4 regions of the Aliivibrio thorii genome follow, and region 1 is predicted to be linked to each of the others. Evidence: predicted binding sites of a transcription regulator. Region 1 holds the regulator's gene; each other region holds the start of a gene.
What was found. Region 1 encodes PurR, which represses purine synthesis genes. Its sites were predicted from a motif close to TNANGNAAACGTTTNCNTNA; they were not measured.

Region 1 (3,794 bases):
ATAACAGTTTTGAAGTTCGTACTTTCCTGTCTGATTTAGGGAAGACGCCAGAATTAGCGTCATCGGTAAATGAATTGGTTGAAAAGTTAAATAAACTTCAAGCTCGCGACGATGCACAGCTTGAATTATCAGCTGATTTTTGCCAAGCATTTTTAGGTTCTGACAAAAACAGTGCTCTACCTTATGCATCAATCTATTTAGATAAATCAGGCCTTCTTAATGCAAAACCTGCTCAAGATATGCGTGAATTACTAGAAAAGTACAAGATTGCTCAAAAAGCAGAATTCAATGAACCCGCAGACCATATAGCTATTGAACTAGATTTCCTTGGGAATTTAATCCTAATGACAAATCAGCAAACTTCTGAAGAAGACTTTGAAGCTTATATGAGTGCGCAACTTTCTTTTATTAATAAACAGCTATTATCTTGGACTCCAAAATTTAACCATATTTGTAAGGAGAGAGATGAATTCGGCTTTTATGCTGCAGTAACGACTTTCCTTGTAACCTTTCTACAACTTGATGTTACTTTCCTTACAGGTGAGTAATTTATAGTTTATATATTGGTACAATATTTTTACAGGTGTGTGATATAAATCAAATCATTAACAAAATTAATTAAATCACTAATTGTTTGCACTATGCTTTACCTATAAAATGTGAGCGCAAACGATAAAATTTGATCATTAAATGAAAACCGCATTTTTGGCGGTTTTTTTCATTTATAACCAGGGCCTATTTATCTTCCATCATATCTACATAATGTAATATCAATTTTGTTGGAACATAAATAGCCCCTTATTTTACCCATTAAGGCTTTTATATGGCTACTATTAAAGATGTTGCAAAACTTGCAGCTGTTTCTACTACCACTGTCTCTCATGTAATTAATAAAACTCGTTTTGTTGCCGAAGCAACTCAAAAACGTGTATGGGAAGCGGTTGAAGAACTAAACTACGCACCTAGTGCCGTTGCTCGCAGTTTAAAATGCAATACAACACGTACGATTGGTATGTTAGTAACACAATCTTTCAACCCATTTTTTGCAGAGGTTATGCATGGTGTTGAGAATTACTGTTACAAACAAGGTTACACTTTATTTATGTGTAATACTGAAGGCGATTTAGATAAGCAAAAACATTATCTTCGCATGCTTTCAGAAAAACGTGTTGATGGCCTATTAGTCATGTGTTCAGACCTTAATGAACAACTATTAGCGCTGCTTGAAAAAAACACTGAGCTACCAATGGTTATTATGGATTGGGGCCCAGATAGCCCACGTACAGATAAAATCATTGATAATTCAGAAAAAGGCGGTTACTTAGCAACAAAACATTTAATTGAAAACGGCCATGAAAAAATCGCTTGTATTACAGGTCAGTTAGATAAATTAACGTGTAAAGAGCGTGTTCGTGGGTTCGAACGAGCTTTAGCTGAATCAAACTTAAGCGCTAACCCTGACTGGATTTTGGAAGGCGACTTCGAGTGTGCTTCAGCATCAAAAGCTGTAGATAAAGTACTAGCAATGACAGAGCGTCCAACAGCACTATTTTGCTTTAACGATATTATGGCACTGGCGGCAATAAGTAAAATTCAACAAGCGGGCTTAAAAGTACCTGAAGACATCTCAGTTATTGGTTACGACAATATTGAATTATCGGCGTATTTCTCTCCACCCCTGACAACTATTCACCAACCTAAACGTCGTGTTGGTAAAACAGCGGTAGAGATTTTATTAGAGCGCATTAAAGATAAGCACCATGAGCGTCGCATTTTTGAAATGCAGCCTGAAGTTGTCTCTCGTAGCAGCGTATCAAATAGAATCAAATAGCGCTTATTTACTTATTAAAATACGAGTTGGTTCAATTTACACTTAAAATTTGAACCGACTTAACAAAAATAAATGATCATTTTTTGAAGCAACATCACACTACGCTCAATTGTGCAACAACTCTTACTATAAATTGCTATATTATCAGCAAAGTCACGAACAGGGCAAACTGTACGAAAGTACAGGACGCAAAGCTTCCGGCCTACGTATTTATATATAAGGTAGCGGGGTTGCCGACAGTAAGTATTCTCTCAAGTATTGTTAATTTTTACTTTAAAATAACAATACCTTACTTTGAACTTGCTACCATTTCCTCGGGCTCAGTTGTTTAGTGACATAGACTTACTAACCGAGAATTATTGCAATGGATAAACCAGTACTAAAAGAATCACTTCATTTACTTTCATCTTTAGGTAAGATCACTTCACGCTCAATGTTTGGTGGTTTTGGCATTTTTATTGATGGCACTATGTTCGCTCTTGTTGTTCAAGATAAACTTCATTTAAGAGCTAGTGATGAGACTATCAATTTATTTAAAGAGCAAGGGTTTGAACCATACGTTTATAAAAAGCGTGGTTTTCCTGTTGTAACTAAATACTTTGCAATTTCAGCTGAATGTTGGGAAGAGCCAGACTCAATCTTAATTCAAGCTGTCATAGCTTTAGATGTCGCTAAAAAAGATAAAAAGAAACAGCAAACAGCCGGACCTTCTCGTATCAAAGATTTACCAAATCTAAGATTAGCGACAGAAAGAATGCTTAAAAAAGCAGGCATTAATACTGTTGAAGAGTTGCGCACCACTGGAGCTGTTAATGCTTATAAAGCAATTCAACAGACACATTCAAACAGTGTGAGTGATGAATTACTTTGGTCGCTTGAAGGAGCGATTAAAGGAACTCATTGGTCTGTTGTTTCAGCAGAAACACGAAGTGAATTAAGAAAGCAATTATAAACTAAGTGTTAATCTATACGTCTTAATCTTATGCTCTATCAAAGAGATTAAGGCGTTAACCCTCCCTAAACCAAGCTCCCCCCCCTTAAAACTAAATAAAGCGACAAGCCTTCACACTTTAACTCTCCTTTGTAACAATATCTGTTACTTTATATAACTATCAGTTATGCTACGTCTTCATATATAGAACATAAAACTGTTAAATGGCGTGCGTTTTATAAGGCGGTGTTAATGAGTAAAAATACAATCAGCAAAAAGTGGCTTTATTTACCTATAATATCAATGGTATTTACAATATCTATTGGCTTATTTGTGTTTAATTCAACACTCTCAAATTGGCTTGAGCACAAAGTTGAAGGTAGTCTATCTGAAGAAGCCTCTCGTATTATAAAAGACATCAATGACGACCAAGTTTCCTTTTCTGATTTAAAAGCATTGGATGTATACATAAAAACAAAACTAGTTATTGCCAAAGAAGACCATATTACTCTGATAAAATCAGACGGCACGCCAATTGCTGATAGTGATATTTCTTTAAACGCCGTCTTACAGCTTGAAAACCATTTAAACCGAGAAGAAGTGAATAACGCTAAAGATATTGGCTATGGCACTGCTACCCGCTTCAGTACTTCTCGCTTTAAAAACTTACTCTACTCTGCACAATCATTTGAATACCAAGGTCAAACATATATTCTTAGAACGGCAACGCCACTAACTCGTATCGATGCCATGGTAGAAGAATTGATGAACATCCTAATTATTTTAATGGGGATTAACATTGTACTTGTCATTGGCTCATCTCTACTCAGTAATAAGCTTATTCAACAGCAAGTAAAAAATGAGCAAGATCTACAAGAAGAGCGTATAGAACAACGTACTCAAGAAATTGAGCTATTACACCGTCTTGCAAATATGCTTGCGGCTTGTAACTCAATCAATGAAGCTCAAATGGTCGTTGAAGATATCCTTCCTAGGATTTTAGGGGATGTAAATGGCGTCGTATCTCTAATG
Region 2 (3,794 bases), 1.4 Mb from region 1:
CAGTAGTAAAACCGAACATTTTAAATAGCTCGTCTGCAGGTGCAGATTCACCAAACGTTGTCATACCGATGATCTTTCCACCGAAACCAACGTACTTGTACCAGAAATCAGCAATACCAGCTTCAACAGCAATACGCTTAGTTACTGATGATGGTAAAACCGCTTCACGGTACGCTTCATCTTGCTTATCAAATGCATCTGTAGATGGCATTGAAACAACACGTACAGCTTTACCGTCTGCAGACAATTGAGCCGCTGCTTCAACCGCTAGCTCCACTTCAGAACCTGTCGCAATAAGGATTAGCTCTGGTTGGCCTTCACAATCTTTTAGGATGTAACCACCCTTCGCGATATTAGCTACTTGCTCTGCGTTACGATCTTGTTGTGCAAGATTTTGACGAGAGAAAATAAGTGCAGAAGGGCCATCTTTACGTTCAATTGCTAGCTTCCAAGAAACAGCAGATTCAACTTGGTCACATGGACGCCATGTGCTCATGTTTGGTGTTAGACGTAGAGAAGCAATCTGCTCAACAGGTTGGTGAGTCGGGCCATCTTCGCCAAGACCGATAGAATCGTGCGTATATACTTGGATATTCTGAACTTTCATCAAAGCAGCCATACGCATTGCATTACGCGCGTATTCCATGAACATTAGGAAAGTTGCGCCGTATGGTACGAAACCACCGTGTAGAGCAATACCGTTCATGATAGCTGTCATAGCAAACTCACGTACACCGTAGTGAATGTAGTTACCAGAGAAATCTTCAGCCGTTAGAGATTTAGAACCAGACCACATGGTCAAGTTAGATGGTGCAAGGTCAGCAGAGCCGCCCATGAATTCAGGTAGCATAGCTCCAAACGCTTCTAATGCATTTTGAGAGGCTTTACGTGATGCGATGTTTGCAGGGTTCGCTTGAAGATCAGCAATGATTGCATTTGCTTTCTCTTCCCATTCAGCAGGTAAACCACCATTTACACGACGCTTATATTCCGCTGCTAGTTCAGGGTGTGCGGCAGCGTATGCATCAAATTTTGCATTCCAAGATGCTTCTTTTGCAATACCTGCTTCTTTTGCATCCCACTCGCCATATACGTCAGCAGGGATTTCAAATGCACCATGCTTCCAACCAAGTTTTGCTTTAGTTGCAGCTATTTCATCAGCACCTAGTGGAGCACCGTGACAATCGTGTGTACCTTCTTTATTTGGAGAACCAAAACCAATAATAGTTTTAGTACAAATCAAAGTAGGGCGAGGATCTGCTTTTGCCGCGATGATTGCTGCATTAATTGCATCAGCATCGTGGCCATCAACCGCAGGAATTACATGCCAACCGTACGCTTCAAAACGTTTAGGTGTATCGTCAGAGAACCAACCTTCAACTTCACCATCAATAGAGATACCGTTGTCATCCCAGAAAGCAACCAACTTACCAAGACCTAATGTACCCGCTAAAGAACATGCTTCGTGAGAGATACCTTCCATTAGACAGCCATCGCCCATGAACACGTATGTATTATGGTCAACGATATCGTGACCTTCACGGTTAAATTGTGCAGCTAATGCTTTTTCAGCCATCGCCATACCAACACCGTTAGTGATACCTTGGCCTAATGGACCTGTTGTTGTTTCGATGCCAGGAGCATAGCCGTACTCAGGGTGACCTGGAGTTTTAGAATGCAGTTGACGGAAGTTCTTTAAGTCTTCGATAGACAGGTCGTAACCTGAAAGATGAAGCAGAGAATAAATCAGCATTGAGCCGTGGCCATTCGAAAGAATGAAACGGTCGCGATCAGCCCACTCTGGGTTTTGTGGGTTATGATTTAGGTGGCTACGCCATAATACTTCAGCGATGTCTGCCATACCCATAGGTGCGCCTGGGTGACCAGAGTTTGCTTGTTGAACACCATCCATACTTAAAGCGCGGATTGCATTTGCTAGATGTTTACGTGAAGACATGCCTGCTCCTGAAAATTCGAAGGACTATATGTTTATTGAGCTCATTAACTCTTGATTAGTTACCCATAAATATGGATTAACTTAAATTTGCAGCGCCGTATTGTCGCAAAGCCTTATAACGACTGCAAACGTTTACTTAGGAAATAAAGCGCTTTTTTTCACGATTTAGACAGAAAACCTTATTTCTATGGATAATTATCACAATTAAACGCAAACGATTGGTTATGTCTTATATTCATATCATTCATTGAAATGGGTTGTAATTAATCAATTTTTCTCTATTATGGCCGTCTAGATGGAAGAACACCTACACTGTTAAACGTATAGACTTATATATACTGTGGGTATTTTCTTAAAATTTATTACCTATAGAAGTGGAGCTCATCATGGCTAAGCACCTATTTACCTCTGAGTCAGTATCAGAAGGTCATCCAGATAAAATTGCAGACCAAATTTCAGATGCCGTACTTGATGCGATCTTAGAACAAGATCCAAAAGCACGTGTTGCTTGTGAAACGTACGTAAAAACTGGCATGGTTATGGTCGGTGGTGAAGTCACCACTTCTGCATGGGTTGATATCGAAGAAATCACTCGTGAAACCGTTCGTGAAATTGGTTACGTACATTCAGACATGGGTTTTGATGCTAATTCTTGTGCAGTACTAAACACAATTGGTAAGCAGTCACCAGACATCAACCAAGGTGTTGATAAAGCCGATCCTAAAGATCAAGGTGCTGGTGACCAAGGTATCATGTTTGGTTACGCAACAAACGAAACACCAATTTTAATGCCTGCACCAATTACTTACTCTCACCTACTTGTTAAAAAGCAAGCTGAAGTACGAAAGAGTGGCAAACTGGATTTCTTACGTCCAGATGCAAAATCTCAAGTAACTTTCCAATACGACCAAGGTAAAATTGTTGGCATCGATGCTGTAGTTCTTTCAACTCAGCATTGTGATTCAGTAACCACTCCAGATCTTCGTGAAGCAGTAATGGAAGAGATAATTAAGCCAGTACTTCCTCAAGAATGGTTAAATAAAGAAACTAAGTTCTTTATTAACCCAACAGGTCGTTTTGTTATCGGTGGCCCAATGGGTGACTGTGGCCTGACAGGTCGTAAAATCATCGTTGATACTTATGGCGGCGCAGCTCGTCACGGTGGCGGTGCATTCTCTGGTAAAGATCCATCAAAAGTTGACCGTTCAGCAGCATATGCTGCGCGTTACGTAGCGAAAAACATTGTTGCTGCAGGCATGGCTGATCGTTGTGAAATCCAACTTTCATACGCTATCGGTGTTGCTGATCCAACATCAATCATGGTTGAAACGTTTGGTACAGAAAAAGTATCTCACGACATCATCATTGAAGCGGTTCGTCAACACTTCGACCTACGCCCATACGGTCTACAAGAAATGCTTAACCTTCTTCAGCCAATCTACAAGAAGACAGCAGCTTACGGTCATTTCGGTCGTGAAGAGTTTCCATGGGAAGCAACTGACAAAGCTGACATCCTGCGTGACTTCGCAGGCATTAAGTAAATTATTACTTAAATCTGTTTTAAAAAGGAAGCTTCGGCTTCCTTTTTTACTTTCAGGCCCCATATACTCTTTATAGCTTAAAGCATCACCTTTACAGCAACACTCAAAAATAAAGAGATTCAATGACTCCACTTCAACAAGCATCTATTGCTAAAGCTCAACAATGCATTCAACGAGCCTCAAGTTTTTTTAAACGTCCTTTTTCTTTACCTGAAATTAATTTTACTCAACGTGGAAAAATTGCGGGAACCGCTCGTCTTCAAGGCTGGGAAATACGCATCAACCCTATCCTATTA
Region 3 (3,794 bases), 860 kb from region 1:
CCGCTCCATTGGTATTCTTGATTTTTTCAGGGCCGCCCATGTATGGTGAGATATGGGAATACACCTTCATTGGATTTTCACAGCTGTCTTTAATTGCAGGACGGCTAAACTCAAATTGGTTGAATTCTGGAATAGTACCTGGAAGTAATGGCAAAGAAGTTTCACGCTTTGCTTCGTCTTCAGTATAACCCGCCATATAAAGCCCTACAGGGCCCGCGGTACATAAGACAAGATCAACCCATTCAAGAGCCTTATCTGCTGCTTGTAGGGGATCTGAAGCACCAGTAAGCGCCTCACCTTCCTCTTCGTTCATAGCAACCACTGATACATGATCGTTTAGGAAGTCACGCCAGTATTGTGGGTCATCTTGAACAACAAACTTAGTACCCATAGTCAATACTACTGGTACGTCATGCTTTTTCGCGTACTCAATAGCTTGCATCGTAGCAGCTGGCATTGGGTCGCCATCTTTACAACGAACTAAATAAGCAGTCAGTACTAATGCAGATGCATTTTTAAAGATTTTCTCTGGAATGCTTTCTGCACGAAGTTGGTTCATGTCACCTTCGCTGATCGCAAACGTACGCTCACCGTCTTGGCTAATAAGCGCAAAACAACGACCAATTGCACCAGGAACCGGTTGAAGGTAGTTCAAATCCATTCGGCTAGACGTATTACATAAGTAGCGGTATGAGTAGCTACCAATATGAATGTCTTCACTCATCACACCTAGCAATGTAGATTTATCATCAGCCAATACTGAATAGTTGTGAAGTGTATTACCAATCGTACCACCAGCGAACTCGTTGGTGATCATATTGTTATCTTTAAGCTCGTTATAAAGCATTTCCGCTTTATCATTATCGATAACCAGAGAGTGTCCTTTACTCAAGCCATACTTTTCAATAAAAGCATCATCAATTCGAGCTTCAATATCCACTAACGTTTGATCAATACCGATAATGTGCGTACGCGACATTTTTTTGGTTTCTTGAGCTTGGCTAACTAATGGATCACGAGCGTGAACTGGGAAATAATGCTTGGATTTACGCTGACCTGGAAATTTCATAAAATAATCATTCAACTGGCTAATGGAAGAAGTGCGAAGTTTAGCCGCTCAATAACTCTGCCGCAACTACTGATATTAGCCTCAACGAAAGGCAAACGTTTGCTCTTTCTATTTGTTGATAGCTCTAGCCTTATAGAGGACATTCGTGATAATTTATGAGCGTATTTTCTAAAGGTAATCACCATGACAACTGAACTAATTAGCTATGATGACGTAATCGAAGTCGCTTACGATATTTTCCTTGAAATGGCTCAAGACAATCTTGAACCGGCTGATGTAGCACTATTCACTCTTCAATTTGATGACCGCGGTGCGGCTGAAGTCGTAGATACTCGTGATGATTGGGCTGAGCACGTTGGCTTTGATGTTGACGCAGAAATCTATGCTGAAGTACTAATTGGCTTAGTGAATGAAGAGTCTGATGTTTTAGATGATGTCTTTGCTCGTATGCTAGTAAGCCGTGATCCTGAACACAAGTTCTGCCACATGTTATGGAAGCGTGATTAATTTCACCAAGCTTAGCATTTCGTACTAAGGAGCATTTATTTGCTCCTTTTTTATTGCTCTTTGTAATTGAATATCTCACATAACATCCCCATTATTTCTTTATGCTCACAAGCAATTTTCGCTATAAAATTATAAAGGAATACCATGTCTCAATTTCAATCTCGATGCCCATTGTGTAATGGACTCAACCGCCTTCCTATTGAACGCATTAATGACACTGCAACCTGTGGACGCTGTAAAGAATCACTATTGGATGGAAAACCACTAGAAGGGACATCTGATAATCTTGCAGCTTTGATGAATAGTGATAAACCTATTGTCATCGATTTTTGGGCCCCGTGGTGTAATCCATGCATCGGATTCTCTCCGGTATTTGAAGACGTTGCTGCTGAACGTAATGGCCAAATTCGCTGTGTAAAAGTAAATACGGAAGCCCAACAACAAATTGCCGCACAATATCAGATCCGCTCTATCCCTACGATCATGGTCTTTAAGAACGGTCAACGTGTAGATATGATTAATGGGGCATTACCAAAAGGTCAATTTGATCAGTGGCTAAATCAAGCACTGCTTAAATAATACCATTCTGGATAAGCAGTTGTTCAGATAGTTGCGTAGGAAAAATCGATTAGAGCAAGGCATAAATTACAGTAACTAGTGGTTCTAATTACACCTAATTTTTGCAATAGAAAGGTATAACACAGATATAATCGATTTTAACAAGCAAGAATGATCAAATACTTATGTAGATTGGTATAATGTAAATAGCAGACAAAAAAAAGCCGCTGTATGACTTAACATACAGCGACTTTTTAATGTTTATCTAGTCTATGTTATAGAACAGATTAACCGATGAATTCTACACCGTTCATGTACTTACGTAGTACTTCAGGGATAGCAATCTTACCATCAGCTTGTTGGAAGTTCTCTAGGATAGCAACCATTGTACGACCTACTGCAAGACCTGAACCGTTCAGTGTGTGAACTAGTTCTGGCTTCTTCTCACCTTGACGACGGAAACGAGCTTGCATACGACGAGCTTGGAAATCCCACATGTTTGAACAAGAAGAGATCTCACGGTACGTTTCTTGTGCTGGAACCCACACTTCTAAATCGTAAGTTTTACGAGAACCGAAGCCCATATCGCCAGTACAAAGAACTACTTTTCGGTATGGAAGCTCTAGAAGTTGAAGTACTTTCTCAGCATGACCTGTTAGCTCTTCAAGCGCTGCCATTGAATCTTCTGGTTTCGTAATTTGAACTAATTCAACTTTGTCGAATTGGTGCATACGAATAAGACCACGAGTATCACGACCGTAAGAACCCGCTTCAGAACGGAAACATGGTGTGTGAGCCGTCATTTTCAGAGGTAAATCAGCTTCTTCAGTAATTGTGTCACGAACCATGTTTGTTACTGGAACTTCAGCTGTTGGGATAAGTGATAGCATCTTAAGAGGAACATCACTCACTTGCTCTGTTAATGGGCTTGTGTGGAATAAGTCTTCACCAAACTTAGGTAATTGACCCGTACCATATAGGCTATCGTGGTTTACTAAGTAAGGTACGTACATTTCCATGTAACCGTGTTCCTCTGTATGAAGATCAAGCATGAATTGTGAAAGCGCACGGTGAAGACGCGCAAATTGACCTTTCATTACGATAAAGCGAGAACCAGAGATTTTAACTGCGCTCGCAAAATCAAGACCGTCAGCGATTTCACCTAGCTCAACGTGATCTTTTACTTCAAAGTCGTACGCTAGAGGATTACCCCAACGTAATACTTCTACATTCTCTTCTTCATCTTTACCAAACGGTACTGAATCATCAGGAATGTTTGGAACAGACAAAGCGATAGTTTCGATTTGTTGTTGAAGATCTGCAAGTGCTACTTTTGCTTCATCTAATTCAGAGCCTAGGTGTGCAACGTCAGCCATAATGCGATCTGCTTCTTCGTGATCGCCCTTCGCTTTTGCTTGACCAATGGACTTCGAACGGGAATTACGCTGCGCTTGAAGCTCTTCAGTTTTAACTTGAAGGGACTTACGTTGTTCTTCAAGATTGCGAAGTGTCTCTACGTCTAGCTTAAAGCCACGACGTGCCAGTTTCTCTGCTGTTTCATCCAGCTCTGTACGAAGTAATTTTGAATCAAGCATTTGTAATCCTATGCCTTATGGTCATTGTGTATTCAAATAATACAGAACACACTGAGTAATAAAAT
Region 4 (3,794 bases), 260 kb from region 1:
CGTTCTCCATTAGCACTTAATACATAAATAGGTAATTTCTGCATTAAGCTTTTTAGTTTTTCAGCTAATGATGATTTACCGCCACCTACTGGGCCTAATAGGTAAAGCACTTGTTTGCGCTCTTCTAGGCCTTGAGCGGCATGTTTAAGGTAAGAAACAATTTGTTCAATTGGCTCCTCCATACCATAGAAGTCTTTAAAGGTCTCATAGCGAGAGATGACACGATTAGAAAAAATACGACTCAGCTGAGGATCAAGTGCAGTGTCGATTACTTCTGGTTCGCCAATAGCGATAAGAAGTCTTTCTGCTGCATTTGCGTAAGCACTTTTGTCGTTACTACATAATGACAAGAAATCCTGCAGTGATATTTCTTCATCTTTTGCTGCTTCATAACGGGCTTGATAGTGGTCAAAAATACTCATATCCATTTCCTCTTGTCGTCCATAGTTCCAAATCGTTCTTATCTAAGGTTAGTAACTAAACCCTTATTTTGTCCAAGAAAAAACTGAAAATAGAATAAAAATTAAGTGAGAAATGTGGCAGCGCGCAGGTATAAAAAAGGCGAACCTTTAAAAAGCTTGCCTATTGATATTTTTATTATTTGATTTGTTTATTTACAGTGGTATTGCTCGCAAGCCAGTAATGTATTTTCAATTAGGCTAGCAACAGTCATTGGGCCAACACCTCCAGGTACTGGAGTGATATAGCTTGCTTTTGTTTTTGCAACATCATACTCAACGTCACCAATAAGTTTGCCGCTATCTAAGCGATTAATACCTACATCGACCACGACAGCACCTCCTTTTATCCACTCTCCAGGTATGAAGTTAGGTTTACCTACTGCAACTACAACCAGATCGGCTTGACGAATATGATGCTCAAGATCTTTGGTGAATCGATGACAAGTGGTGGTGGTACAGCCTGCAAGTAGTAATTCTAATGTCATTGGTCTCCCAACAATATTAGATGCACCAACAACAACGGCATGCATACCACGAACTTGAATATTGTAACGGTCAAGAAGAGTAATAATGCCTTTTGGTGTGCATGAGCGTAATTTTGGAATTCGCTGAGATAAACGACCTACATTATATGGGTGGAAACCATCAACATCTTTTTCAGGGTCAATGTGTTCTAAGATTTTAGTACTATCCATTCCAGCAGGAAGAGGAAGTTGAACTAAAATACCATCAATTTCAGCATCTTGATTCAATGTGTCAATAATAGACAGTAATTCAGCTTCTGTTGTCGTTGTTGGTAAATCATAAGATTTTGAAATAAAGCCGACTTCTTCACACGCGCGACGCTTACTGCCGACATAAACTTGAGAAGCGGGATCTTGTCCTACTAATACTACGGCTAGCCCTGGAGCACGTAATCCGGCTTCTACACGAGCTTTAACGCGAGCCCCAACTTCTGAGCGAACAGTTTGGGAGATAAGTTTTCCATCGATAATTTGAGCGGTCATAGTGTTCCTTTAGCGGTCTAATACTGATTGACCTGCGTATTGTCGCAGAAACAAAAAGTAATTGCTATAACGCAAACGATTGCTTTTTGGTGTTTAATATACTTGTATATTGTATTGGTATTTATTTTTCGTCTAAAAGATGATTTTAAGCCAGAGTTTAGATCAAACAATGCACGATCTGTCCTTTTTTTCAGCATTCGGTAAGATAATGATAAGAAAAGGATTGATCTGATTTCGGATATTCGTATAATCCTACCCCATAGAGCGCCCTTAGCTCAGCTGGATAGAGCACCTCCCTTCTAAGGAGGTGGTCGAAGGTTCGAATCCTTCAGGGCGTACCAAATTGAAAAAGCCGCATTAACCATTATGGTTAATGCGGCTTTTTTCATTTCTGTCATATCATTTATCAATATGCTAGCGTTACATTATTGTTCGTTAATGGAATGTACAAATGTCTTTTTGGAACGCTTTTTCAATTACAACCCGTTATTCTGAATTACCTTCCTGTTTCTTTACTCATGTCACCCCAAGTCCGCTGGATAATAGTCGTTGGGTTATGTGGAATAAAAGGCTGGCTGAGCAGTTTGGATTACCGTTGAACCCTGATAATAAACCTGAGTTGTTATCGACATTTTCAGGCGAAAACCTTCCTTCTGTTTTTTATCCTTTAGCGATGAAATATGCAGGGCATCAATTTGGTAGCTACAATCCTGACCTGGGAGATGGTCGAGGACTTTTGCTAGGTGAAATTACTGATAAATTAGGGGTAAGTTTTGAACTTCATTTAAAAGGGGCAGGGCGCACGCCTTATTCTCGTACTGGCGATGGGCGTGCTGTATTAGGTTCGACTATCAGAGAATATTTGTGTAGCGAAGCAATGTCAGGATTGAATATTCCAACCACCCAAGCTTTGGGTATGATGACAAGTGATACTGCTGTTTTTCGTGAAGGGTATGAAACGGGAGCATTATTAATTAGAGCGACAGAGTCTCATGTTCGATTTGGACATTTTGAGCATTTGTTTTATAGCAATTTACTTGCAGAGCAAAAATTACTCGCAGATAAAGTGATTGAATGGCACTTTCCTGATTGTCTTGAGTCAGATAAACCTTATGTAGCTATGTTTAATGAGATTGTTGACCGTACTGCCTTTATGATTGCACAGTGGCAGGCGGTAGGGTTTGCTCATGGGGTAATGAATACTGATAATATGTCGATTATAGGTCAAACATTTGATTATGGTCCTTTTGGTTTTCTTGATGATTATGAGCCAAATTATATTTGTAATCATTCTGACTATCAGGGGCGTTATGCCTTTAACCAGCAACCTAGAATTGGCTTATGGAATTTATCAGCTTTAGCACATTCTCTTTCTCCATTAATGGAGAAATCGGATTTAGAATATTCTTTAGCTCAATATGAAACACAACTTCATGGTTACTTTAACCAGTTAATGAGAGATAAGTTAGGGCTTTATTCTAAACAAGAAGGGGATAGTCGATTATTTGAATCAATGTTTGAGTTGTTGTCGCAAAATGCAGTGGATTACACTCGATTTATGCGTTCACTTTCTTATTTGGATAGTAAAGAAAAACAAACTGTCGTAGACCTGTTTGTTGATCGAGAAGCGGCAACCTTGTGGGTAGATCTATACTTAACTCGTTGTGGATTGGAAGAGGACAGTGCAGACTCCCGTTGTGAGCGAATGAGAAGTGTCAATCCTAAGTTCATACTGAGAAATTATTTGGCGCAGCAGGCCATTGATAAAGCTCAACAGGGCGATTTTAGTGAGTTAGAAATATTATCGTTATTACTAGAAAAGCCATTTGATGAGCATACAGAGTTTGAAAAATATGCCCAATTACCTCCCGAATGGGGTAAGAAAATGGAGATTAGTTGCTCCTCATAAAAATAATAAAGCAGCCTAATTTGGCAGCTTTATTATTTTTATGGCTGATATTTATTTTTTTAGATTGTGTAGCATAAATTCAGTCAGTTCATCTAAAGATATTGTATTATCAGAATTGGTATAACCTTGCGCTAACACTGACCACTGTTGGTATGGTTCATTTGGTAAAAAGATTGCAATGAAAACACTGGCTTTTTTGGTGCCGTTGTCATTAACACCGATTGGTTGTATTCCTGTTAATAGCCCTGTTTTCTCTAAAATATCTTGATCTTGAATGTTCTCTTCTAGCCCTAAACCGTAGCCAACATAGAAATCAACATTCGTAGAGTCTTCGACAAATTGAAATCCTCTTTTCTCTAATGATGCTCTGAGTGATTGAGAGAATCGTTGTTCAGTATCTCTATTATTTAATTTTTT

Region 2: metK (methionine adenosyltransferase) is a predicted target of PurR. The motif match lies at 2,164-2,183, and genes of this name have one in related genera.
Region 3: AC2IP4_RS08965 (inosine/guanosine kinase) is a predicted target of PurR. The motif match lies at 1,157-1,176, and genes of this name have one in related genera.
Region 4: folD (bifunctional methylenetetrahydrofolate dehydrogenase/methenyltetrahydrofolate cyclohydrolase FolD) is a predicted target of PurR. The motif match lies at 1,536-1,555, and genes of this name have one in related genera.

Annotation. Positions count from the first base shown of each region.
Region 1 is NZ_CM170654.1:1,125,759-1,129,552, reverse strand. It holds gene torD (molecular chaperone TorD) at 1-548, shown strand, start outside; gene purR (HTH-type transcriptional repressor PurR) at 824-1,831, shown strand; cyclic di-GMP riboswitch class I at 1,985-2,069, shown strand; gene AC2IP4_RS05155 (TfoX/Sxy family DNA transformation protein) at 2,196-2,783, shown strand; gene AC2IP4_RS05150 (sensor domain-containing diguanylate cyclase) at 3,015-3,794, shown strand, end outside.
Region 2 is NZ_CM170654.1:2,532,932-2,536,725, forward strand. It holds gene tkt (transketolase) at 1-1,957, opposite strand, end outside; gene metK (methionine adenosyltransferase) at 2,344-3,498, shown strand; gene AC2IP4_RS11520 (SprT family zinc-dependent metalloprotease) at 3,621-3,794, shown strand, end outside.
Region 3 is NZ_CM170654.1:1,981,606-1,985,399, forward strand. It holds gene AC2IP4_RS08965 (inosine/guanosine kinase) at 1-1,069, opposite strand, end outside; gene AC2IP4_RS08970 (HI1450 family dsDNA-mimic protein) at 1,253-1,576, shown strand; gene trxC (thioredoxin TrxC) at 1,721-2,155, shown strand; gene serS (serine--tRNA ligase) at 2,422-3,729, opposite strand.
Region 4 is NZ_CM170654.1:864,405-868,198, forward strand. It holds gene AC2IP4_RS03905 (PrkA family serine protein kinase) at 1-422, opposite strand, end outside; gene folD (bifunctional methylenetetrahydrofolate dehydrogenase/methenyltetrahydrofolate cyclohydrolase FolD) at 611-1,468, opposite strand; tRNA gene AC2IP4_RS03915 (tRNA-Arg) at 1,733-1,809, shown strand; gene AC2IP4_RS03920 (protein adenylyltransferase SelO) at 1,920-3,377, shown strand; gene AC2IP4_RS03925 (DUF4136 domain-containing protein) at 3,429-3,794, opposite strand, start outside.